Regions from separate parts of the Cellulosimicrobium sp. TH-20 genome, predicted to be linked through region 2. Evidence: riboswitches for the same ligand, from Rfam matches in the RefSeq annotation. Region 2 holds a riboswitch; each other region holds the start of a gene.
What was found. A riboswitch is a leader RNA that binds a small molecule or an ion and turns the genes downstream of it on or off. The one in region 2 is predicted to bind thiamine pyrophosphate.
Positions count from the first base shown of each region.

Region 1: another riboswitch for thiamine pyrophosphate. It lies ahead of B8281_RS08300 (TenA family protein); the one in region 2 lies ahead of B8281_RS06090 (thiamine ABC transporter substrate binding subunit).
Region 3: another riboswitch for thiamine pyrophosphate. It lies ahead of thiD (bifunctional hydroxymethylpyrimidine kinase/phosphomethylpyrimidine kinase); the one in region 2 lies ahead of B8281_RS06090 (thiamine ABC transporter substrate binding subunit).

Region 1 is NZ_CP020857.1:1,863,642-1,866,901, reverse strand. It holds gene B8281_RS08310 (DUF6882 domain-containing protein) at 1-137, opposite strand, end outside; gene B8281_RS20035 (helix-turn-helix domain-containing protein) at 205-687, opposite strand; gene B8281_RS08300 (TenA family protein) at 801-1,553, opposite strand; TPP riboswitch at 1,544-1,672, opposite strand; gene B8281_RS08295 (VOC family protein) at 1,759-2,685, shown strand; gene B8281_RS08290 (glyoxalase/bleomycin resistance/extradiol dioxygenase family protein) at 2,770-3,165, shown strand; tRNA gene B8281_RS08285 (tRNA-Leu) at 3,208-3,260, opposite strand, start outside.
Region 2 is NZ_CP020857.1:1,365,506-1,368,765, reverse strand. It holds gene B8281_RS06095 (iron ABC transporter permease) at 1-562, opposite strand, end outside; gene B8281_RS06090 (thiamine ABC transporter substrate binding subunit) at 666-1,757, opposite strand; TPP riboswitch at 1,840-1,944, opposite strand; gene B8281_RS06085 (ABC transporter ATP-binding protein) at 2,254-3,024, shown strand; gene B8281_RS06080 (ABC transporter permease) at 3,021-3,260, shown strand, end outside.
Region 3 is NZ_CP020857.1:3,215,343-3,218,602, forward strand. It holds gene B8281_RS14280 (DUF4862 family protein) at 1-458, shown strand, start outside; gene thiD (bifunctional hydroxymethylpyrimidine kinase/phosphomethylpyrimidine kinase) at 523-1,494, opposite strand; TPP riboswitch at 1,488-1,582, opposite strand; gene B8281_RS14290 (hypothetical protein) at 1,660-1,884, shown strand; gene B8281_RS14295 (SDR family oxidoreductase) at 1,957-2,841, opposite strand; gene pheT (phenylalanine--tRNA ligase subunit beta) at 2,838-3,260, opposite strand, start outside.

The DNA.
Region 1 (3,260 bases), 500 kb from region 2:
GCCCAGGCGTCGTCGCCGTGGAGGTCCGTCAGGTGGAGCTGGTGCTCGTGGGAGAGGAACGCGGCGTCGTCGACGAGGTCCTGGAGGGCCGGGACGTCCTGGGCTGCCGTGCCGTGCGCGGTCTGCGGCTCCGTCATGGACCGACGGTAGCGGCGCGCACGGCGCCCGGCCCCCGCACGACACGCGGTGCGACGGGACCGCCGCTCAGGCCGCGAGGAGCAGGACGTCGCCGGCGCGCGCCGTCGGACGTCGGAGCGTCTCGGCGACGGGGAGGTCCCGCACGGGCTCGCCCACCGGGGCGACGTGCCGTGGCGCGGAGAGGGCACCGCGCTCTCGCGCGGAGGACAGCACGCGGACGGGCGCGAGCGGCCGCAGCTCCTCGCCCGTGCGGGCGACGAGGTCGACGAGGCGCAGGCCGAGGGCGCCGCACACGGCGGCGAGGACCTCGGACGACGCCTCCTTGCGCCCGCGCTCCACCTCGGACAGGTAGGCGGTGGAGACGCGCGCGGCGGCCGCGACGTCGACGAGCGTGCGCCCCTGCGCGAGCCGCGCCCGCCGCAGGATCCCCCCGATGACGTGGCGCAGGAGGGGCTCCGCCCGTCCGCCCGCCCGGGAGCGGGGGCTCGGCGTCACCCCGTCCGGCACCACGTCCGGCAGCGTGCCCGGCACCGCGCTCGTCGCGTCCATGCGTTCACGCTACCCGCGGCCCACCCGGGTGCCGAGGCACCCGGGTGGGTATCTGCTGCTGGCGTAAGGCCGGGCGCACGGCGCGACGCCGGCCGCGCGCCCGGCCGGACGGGTCACCAGCGCTCGAGCGACCAGGCCATCTGCCAGAAGCGGATCTCGTGGCGGCAGCTCAGCTCGAACGCGCGCTCCATGCGCGCGCGCTCCGCCTCGCCCGCGTCCGCGGCGAGCGCGTCGAGGCGGGCGCGCAGGTCCGTGAGGACGTCCTCGGTGCGCTCGGCCGCGTAGAACTGCCACCAGCCCGCGAGCGGGTGGTCGTCGCCGAGGGCGCCGGGCGTCGTCTCGCGCTCGCCGAGCCAGAAGCGCCGCGCGGACCAGATGTAGGTCCACGGGCACGGCAGCAGCGCGGCGAGCAGCACGCCGAGCGAGTCGCGGCCGGCCGCCGTCATGTGGTCGACGTAGGCCTGCGCGCTGGGCGCGAGGCGGTGCGTCTGCGCCTCCTCGTACGTCACGCCGAGGAAGTCGCACATCGCGTGGTGCGCGTGCGACTCGTCGTCGAGGAGGAAGCCGGCCTTGTCGTGGAAGTAGGCCGCCCACGACCGGTCGGGCGCGAGGGCCATGCCGAGGCCGTAGCAGCGCAGGTAGGCCGTGAGGTACTGGTGGTCCTGGCCCACGTAGTGGCGGACCGCGGCGGGCTCGACGGAGCCGTCGCGCAGCCCGGCCAGGAAGGGGTGGTCGTAGAACGTCTCGAAGAGGTCCGCGTACCGGCGGGCGAGGTCGGCGGTGAAGCCGGTCTCCTCCTGCCGGACGAGCGCGGTCGGGTCGTCCGCGAGGACAGGGTTCAGGGTGATGGCAGCAGGCGTCGTCATGCCCACGTTCCTCCGCTCGTGCTAGCGAGATCAGGTTCGACGGGTCCGGGCGGCCGTACCGCTCGTCTCAGTCCCTCGGCCCGGGCCGTGGCCCGGGCGGGACGCCCCGCGTGGTTCGCGCCGACCCTAGCAAGGACGGCGCCGGTGCGGGAGCCCTCGCCACGGTGTGGGAATATAGTTGTAGCGACAACAAGTTGGAGAAGACATGACCACGAGCACGCCGGGCGCGCCGACCGACCGCCTCCTGTCCCCGTCCACGAGCATGGACGCCGTCACGCTGCGCGTGGGCGACCTCGAGCTCATGACCTCGTACTACACGGGCGCGTTCGCCCTCGCCCCGCTCGAGGAGCGGTCGCGCGGCGCCGAGGTGCACCGTGTGCTGGGCCGCGGCCGCACGCCCATGCTGCGCCTCGTGCACACGCCCGGGCTGCCGCCCGTCGACCCGCGCCAGGCCGGCCTGTTCCACACGGCCTTCCTGTTCGACGACGGCCCGAGCCTAGCCGCGACCGTCTACCGCGCCGCGCAGGACCGCCGCGGCACCTTCGTCGGGTCGAGCGACCACCTCGTCAGCGAGGCGTTCTACTTCACCGACCCCGAGGGCAACGGCGTCGAGCTCTACACCGACCGCCCCCGCGAGACGTGGGTGCGCGAGCACGGTCAGATCCTCATGACGACGACGTTCCTCGACCCGAACGCCTACCTGCGCACGCACCTCGACCAGGAGACGTTCGACGCCGGCCCCTCGCTCGCGGGCCGCGTCGGTCACGTGCACCTGCAGGTGGGCGACGTCGCGACCGCCCACGCCTTCTACGTCGACGCCGTCGGCTTCGAGGCGACGCTCACCGGGTACAGCGGGGCGCTCTTCGCGTCCGCGGGCGGGTACCACCACCACGTCGCGATGAACGTGTGGAACAGCGCGGGCGCCGGGCCCCGCGCCGCGAGCCTCGGGCTCGGCGACGTCGCCGTCACGGTGCCGGGCCGCGAGGACCTCGACGCGCTCGTCGCGCGCCTCCGTGCCCGCGGGCTGGAGCACGCGGACGACGGCCGCTCCGTCGTCGTGCACGACCCGTGGGGCACGCGCGTGACGCTGTCCGTCCCCGGCACCACGACCGAGGAGCTGCTCGCGCGCTGAGGCGCGGCGCCCCGGGCACGGGGCGCGCGGCCGGGGCACGAGGCGCACGATGGGAGGACCCGCCGAGCGCACCGAGGAGCGACCGTGTTCCGCAGCCTCTTCCCCGTCCTCACCGTGGCCGACCTCGACCGGTCCCTCGGCTTCTACCGCGACCTGCTGCGCGGGACGGTCGAGTACGCGTTCCCCGACGACGGCCCGCCCGTCTACGTGAGCGTGCGCGTGGGCCGGTCGCCGCTCGGGCTCGGGCAGGGCGACCCGCCTCCGGCGGACACCCGCGTCGTGCTGTGGGTGGACGTCGACGACTGCGACCGCGCCGTCGAGCACCTCGCGGCCGCGGGCGTGCCCGTCCTGGAGCCGCCCGCGGACCAGCCGTGGGGCGAGCGCGTCGCGCGCGTACAGGACCCGGACGGCACCGTCGTGATCCTCGGCCAGGAGGCCGCTCTCCCGGCCAAGCCGGAGGGCCCGACGGGGCTGTCCTAGCCCGGGGAGGCCTGGCGCCTCGGAGCCGACCGCCCGTCGGCATGGTGCCCCCACCGGGACTCGAACCCGGAACACGCCGGGTTTAAGCCGGCCGC
Region 2 (3,260 bases):
CGCGCCACGGCGTCGCGCCGAGGGCGCGCGCCGCCTGCTCGGCGCGCGGGTCGAGGTGCTCCCAGAGGCCGCCGACCGTGCGCACCACGACGGAGTAGTTGAAGAACACGAGCGCGACGACGATCGCGGCGAACGTCTCGTCGAGCCGCAGGAACCCGAGCGGGCCGCCCTGCACGAGCAACGACCGGAACGCGACGCCGACGACGACGGTCGGGAGCACGAACGGCACCGTGACGAGCGCGCGCACGACCCGGCGCCCGGGGAACCGGCACCGGTACAGCACGTACGCGCCGGGCACGCCGAGCAGCAGCGACAGCGCCGTGCCGAGCACGGCCTGCCAGAGCGTGAGGCCGACGATCCGCCACGTGCGGGGCTCGGAGAAGACCTCCGCGAACCCCGAGAGGTCGAGGCCGCCGTCGTCCCCGACGAACCCGCGCGCCACGAGCGTGACGACCGGCCACGCGAAGAACACCCCGAGGAACGCGAGCGGCACCGCCGCCGCCAGACCCCACAGCACCCCGCGCCCGACGCCGCCCCGCCGGACCTCCCGACCCCTCACCACGGCTCTCCCCCGCGCAACCACGGCTCTACCCCGCGCGACCACGGCTCTACCCCGCGAGGGAGAGCCGTGGTCGTTCGTGGACCGGGGGTTCGGGGACCGGGGGTCAGTCGACGACCGTCGCCGTCCATGCCTTGATCCACTCGTCGCGGTGCGCCGCGACGTCGGCGGGCGCGACCTCGAAGGGCTCGTCGGCGAGCGGCGCGAACTCGGCCCAGCCGTCGGGCAGCGCGACGGAGTCGTCGGCCGGGTACATGTACATCTGGTCGGCGACGTCGGCCTGGAACGTCTCGCTCACGAGGAAGTCGAGGAGCTGCTGCGCGCCCTCGGGGTTCTTCGCGTTCGCGAGCACGCCTGCGTACTCGACCTGGCGGAAGCACGTGTCGAGCAGCGCACCCGTGGTCGACGCGGAGCCGTCCTCGGTGAGCGTGAACGCGGGCGACGTCGAGTACGACAGCACGAGCGGGCGCGGCCCCGCGCCCTCCGAGCCGGAGAAGTCGACGTAGTACGCGTCGGACCAGCCGTCGACGACCTTCACGCCGTTGGCGCGCAGGTCCGCCCAGTAGTCCTCCCAGCCGTCCTCGCCGAACGCCCCGACGGTCGCGAGGAGGAACGCGAGGCCCGGCGACGACGTCGCGGGGTTGGTCACGACGAGGAGGTCCCGGTACTCGGGCTTCGCCAGGTCCTCGAGCGTCACGGGCTCGGGGATCCCCGCGTCGGCGAACCACGCGTGGTCCACGTTGACGCACACGTCCCCGAGGTCGACGGCGGTGAGCTCGCCGCCGTCGCCGACCGCGTACGACGCGGCGGACTCCGAGACGTCGGCGGGCGTGTACGGCTCGAGGACGCCCTCGTCGATCGCGCGCGACGCGAAGGTGTTGTCGATCCCGAACACGACGTCGCCGAGGGGCGAGTCCTTCGTGAGGATCAGCTGGTTGACCAGCGCGCCGCCGTCGCCGGGCGCGACCTGCTCGACGGTGAGCCCGCTCTCCTCCTCGAACGCGGCGAGCACGTCGTCGCTCACCGCGAAGGAGTCGTGGGTCACCAGGGTGACCGTGCCCCCGCTGCCCGACGACGCGTCGTCGCCCCCGGCGCCGTCACCACCCGAGCAGGCCGCAAGGGCGAGGAGCGCGAGCGTCGCGCCCACGCCGGTCGCGAGGGCCCGGCCGCGGCGGGCGAGGGTGGTCGTGTGCTGCATGTGTCCTCCCTGGACGTTCAGGAGGGGTCCACCGGCCCGACGAGCCACGCGCCGGGTGGGCGCGACGGACCGCGCGAGCAGGTGATCGAGATTCCCGACTTCCTCCACCGGTGCTAACCGGATCAGGTTCGAGGGTCTGCGGTGGTCCGCACTCTCAGCTCCTCCAGGAGCTCCCCTGTCGTTCACCGCGAGCCTACACCGGCCCCTCGCCCGGAGAGTCCCCTGAGAGAACCCTGAGCGCCGGCGCCCGCGGACCAGGGACGGTTCGGGGCCCGCCCCCGATGCCGCGGGCAGGCGCGCCGCGGGAGGGTCGGTACGGCCGCCGGGAGCCCCGGCGGCCACCACAGGACGACGCCGCCCGGCGAGCCACGACGCTCCCGCGCAGCGGCACGACGAGAGGACGGACGAGGACGTGACGACGACAGGTGCGGCACAGCGGAGCACCCCGCGCGAGGGCCCGCCCGCCGAGGGCGCTGAGGGCGCTGCGCGACCCGCGATCGCGACCGCGCGCGGGCTGGTGAGGACGTACGGGCGCGGCGAGGCCGCGGTGCGTGCGCTCGACGGCGTGGACGTCGACCTCGAGCGGGGGCGCCTGACCGCGATCATGGGCCCGTCCGGCTCGGGCAAGTCGACACTCATGCACTGCCTCGCGGGGCTCGACTCCCCCACGGCGGGGACCGTCGTCGTCGACGGTGAGACGGTCTCCGCGATGAGCGAGCGCCGGCTGACGCGTCTGCGGCGCACGCGCCTGGGGTTCGTCTTCCAGTCGTTCAACCTCGTGCCGACGCTCACGGCGGAGGAGAACATCGTGCTGCCGCTCGCGATCGCCCGGCGGCCCGTCGACCAGGAGTGGTTCGACCGCGTGGTCGACGCCGTGGGCCTGCGCCCCCGGCTGGGGCACCGACCCGCCGAGCTGTCGGGCGGGCAGCAGCAGCGGGTCGCGTGCGCGCGGGCGCTGGTGTCGCGACCCGCGATCGTGCTCGCGGACGAGCCGACGGGGAACCTCGACTCGCGCGCCGCCGCGGAGGTCCTGGGCTTCCTGCGCGCGTCCGTGGACGACCTCGGTCAGTCCGTCGCGATGGTCACGCACGACCCGACCGCGGCGTCGTACGCCCACCGGGTGCTCTTCCTCGCGGACGGCCGCCTCGTGACCGAGCTCCACGACCCCACGCCGCAGGCGGTCCTCGACACGCTGGGCTCCCTCACGCCCGCCGCGCCGACCCCGGCGCACGCCGCCCCGGCGCCGACGACGGCGGCCGCCCGATGATGGGCCGGATCGCGCTGCGCGGCGTGCGCGCGCACGGCGCGCAGCTCGTCCTCTCGGTGCTCGCCGTGACGATCGGCGTCGCGTTCGTGACCGGCACGTTCGCGCTGCGCGCGATGCTCGCGACCACGTTCGACGGCATCGTCGCCTCGTCGGTCCAGGCGGACGCGTACGTGCGCGGCGCGTCGTCGGCCGGGGACGCGCTGATGTCGACGTCGGCCCAGGTAGGCGGTGCGCGC
Region 3 (3,260 bases), 1.8 Mb from region 2:
CCCGGGACACGGGCCACCCCCTGCACGTCGGGCTCAACTGGGGTCGGTCCGCCATCGAGGGGCGCAGCGCCGCGACGCCCGTCGAGCACGCGCGGGCGGCCGCCGGCGCGGGCCTCCTCGCGAGCGCGATGCTCTCCGGTGCCGCCGGCCGGCCCGGCCGGTGGGGCGCGCCGTGGGCGGACGCGCACGTGCCGCCCCACGGCCCGGACCCCGCGCTCCCCGGCCCGGACGAGTCGATGCTCGGCCCGGCCGAGGTGCGCGAGTTCCTCGCCGCGGCGGGGCCCGTCCCGCTCGTCGGCGCCAAGGTGACCACGCGGCCCGCGGACGCCCCGCCCGCGCAGCGCCTCGCCGTCGCGCGCGCGACGCTCGCCGTGCTCCGCGACGCGCTGGCCGATCTCGACACCGACCGCGGAGTCGGCCGCAGGGCCGACCACGCACCGAGCCGCCCCACGGCCTGAGCGCGTCCCGCGGGCCGGGGCCAGGCACGTCGCAGCAGCCCGGGCTCGGCCGGTCGGCCCAGGCTCAGCCCCGCCGCACGGGCGCCGAGCGGTGCAGGTGGTCCACGGGCCCCCGGCCCGTCCCCACCCGCAGCGCGGCGCCGGCACGCAGCGCGCCCGTGAGCCACTCCTTCGCCTCGCGCGCGGACTCCTCCCAGCTCGCGCGCTGCGGCCGCAGCGCCGCGAGCGCCGCCGAGAGCGAGCACCCCGTGCCGTGGGTGTGGGGCGTGTCGACGCGCTCGGCGTCGAACGTCGTGACGGTGACCGCCCCCGGCGCGCGGCCCGTCGTCGGCCCGGGCGCGGGGACGACGAGCGCGTCGGGCGACGTGCGTCCGGTGAGGTGACCGCCCTTGAGCAGCACGACGGCGTCGCTCGCGGTCGCGTACGCCGTCGCCTGGCGCAGGGCGTCGTCCCACGTCGTCGCGGGCTCCTGCCCGCCGAGGACGGCGAGCTCGGGCAGGTTCGGCGTGACGACGTCGGCGCGCGCGGCGAGGTCGCGCACGGCCTGCTCCGCGCCCGCGTCAAGCAGGCGGTGGCCGGACGTCGCGACCATCACTGGGTCCAGGACGACCCAGGGCCGCAGAGCACCAGCGGCGGCGCGCGCCGCGGCGAGATCGTCGAGCCACTCCCCGACGGCGCGGGCGTTCGCCTCGTCCGCGACCATGCCGATCTTCACGGCGTCGACCTCGACGTCGTCGGACACGGCGTCGAGCTGCGCGCGCAGGAACGCCGGCCCGGGGACGTGCACCGACCGCACGCCGTGGGTGTTCTGCGCGACGAGCGCCGTGGTGACGGCCATGCCGTAGGCGCCGTGCGCGCAGAACGCCTTGAGGTCGGCCTGGATCCCGGCGCCGCCGGTCGGGTCGGTCCCCGCGACGGAGAGGACGCGGGGGCGGGACGGTGCCCGGTCGGGCCCGCGGCCCAAGTCGGGTCGGCGGTCACGGTCCGCGGGGGCGCGGAGCGGGTCGGAGGTGTGCCGAGGCAGGGCGAGCGTCATCGCGCGGACATCCCTTCGCTGGTACGAGCCAGATCAGGTTCGACGGGTCTCATCTCAGCCCCGGTGCGGGGCACCCCGTGTCGCGGGCCATGCTACGCGGCGACCCGTGCGCTTTTCACCCGCCCCGACGCGTGAGACGACGCGCGTGCACGCGTCTTTCCGGGTATGACGCAGCACGTCGCCCCCGCGACCCGCCCCTTCCTGCCGGACGCGCCCGTCCCGGTCCAGGTGCCCGCCCTCTGCACGACGTTCGACCGCGACGGCCGGCGGGTCGTGCTCACGGGCGTCGTCACGCACGACGCGGGCGGCCTCGTGGCCTTCGAGTACGAGCACCCCGAGCGGGGTCTGTGGCACGTGTGGGTCGACCGGGACACGTGCGTCCCCCTGTGACCCGGTGCCCGGACGCACGGACGCCGCCCGACCGGGGGGTCGGGCGGCGTCGGCCGTGCGGGGTGCGTGCGCTCAGCGGGCGGGGAGCTCTCCCGGCATCGGGTCGTCGGAGCCCCAGCGCGTGACGCGCAGCCGACGGCCGTCAGGACCGGGCAACGCGACGCCCGCGCGGGCGGCCTCCTGGGCGGCCGCGCGGAGCGACCCGGGCGAGTCGTGCGTCACGCGCACGAACGACCCCGAGAACGCGTCGAGCTCGCCGCGCGCGATCGCGACGACCATCTCGACCGTGCGCTCGACGGGTGTCCACTCCGTGCGGCCCTCGTGCATGACCATGGACGCCGTCATGTCGGTCTGCACGACGCCCGGCGACACCTCGAAGGTCCGCAGCCCGAGCGCGTGGCCCGAGCGGTGGAGGTTCGCCCCGAGGCGCAGCAGCGCCGTCTTGCTCGCGTTGTACGCGCTCGCGCCCTCCATGTCGTGCGAGCCCGCGCCGCTGTTGAGGTCGACGACGCGGCCGCCGCCGCGCGCGAGCATCCCGGGGACGACCGCGCGCGCGAGCAGGAACGGCCCGCGCACGTTGGTCTCCAGGACGGCCCACCACTCGTCGGGGTCCGCCTCCCAGAGCGGCACCTCGGCGTCGACCCGGCCCGCGTTGTTGACGAGCAGGTCCACGCTCCCGAGCGCGGCCTCGGCCTCGCGGACGGCCGCGGCCACCGCCGCCGCGTCGGTCACGTCCGCCGTGACGACGACGGCCCGGCCCGCGCCGTCGAGCGCGGGGATCTCGTCGGCCACCCCGGCGAGCCGGCCCGCGTCGCGCGCGAGGAGCGCGACGTCGAGACCGGACGCGGCGAGCCCGACGGCGACCGCGCGGCCGATGCCGCGCGACGCCCCGGTGACGAGCGCGGTCCGTGCGGGTGCCACGACCGGCGTCGTGCCCTCCCCCGGTGCGCCGCTCATGCGCGCAGCTCCGCCCCGACGCGCTCGCGCGCGGCGGCCACGGCGCCCTCCCGGACCCGCGCGACGTCGTCGGCGGTGAGGGTGCGGTCCGCGGCGCGCAGCCGCAGCGAGAACGCGAGCGACTTGCGCCCGGCGCCCACCTGCTCGCCCGTGAAGACGTCGAACAGCGCGACCTCCTCGGCGAGCTCGCCGGCGCCCTCGACGACCGCGGCGCGCAGCGCCTCGGCCGGCACGTCGGCGGCGACGACGAACGCGAGATCCTCCTTCGCCGCCGGGAACCCGGAGACCGGGGTCGCCTGGACGGGCTCGTCGGGCGCGCCCGCGACGAGCGCCGACAGGTCGAGCTCGAACGCCACGGAACGGGCGGGCAGGCCGACGTTCTCGAGCACCTTGGGGTGCAGCTCGCCCGCGTGCCCGAC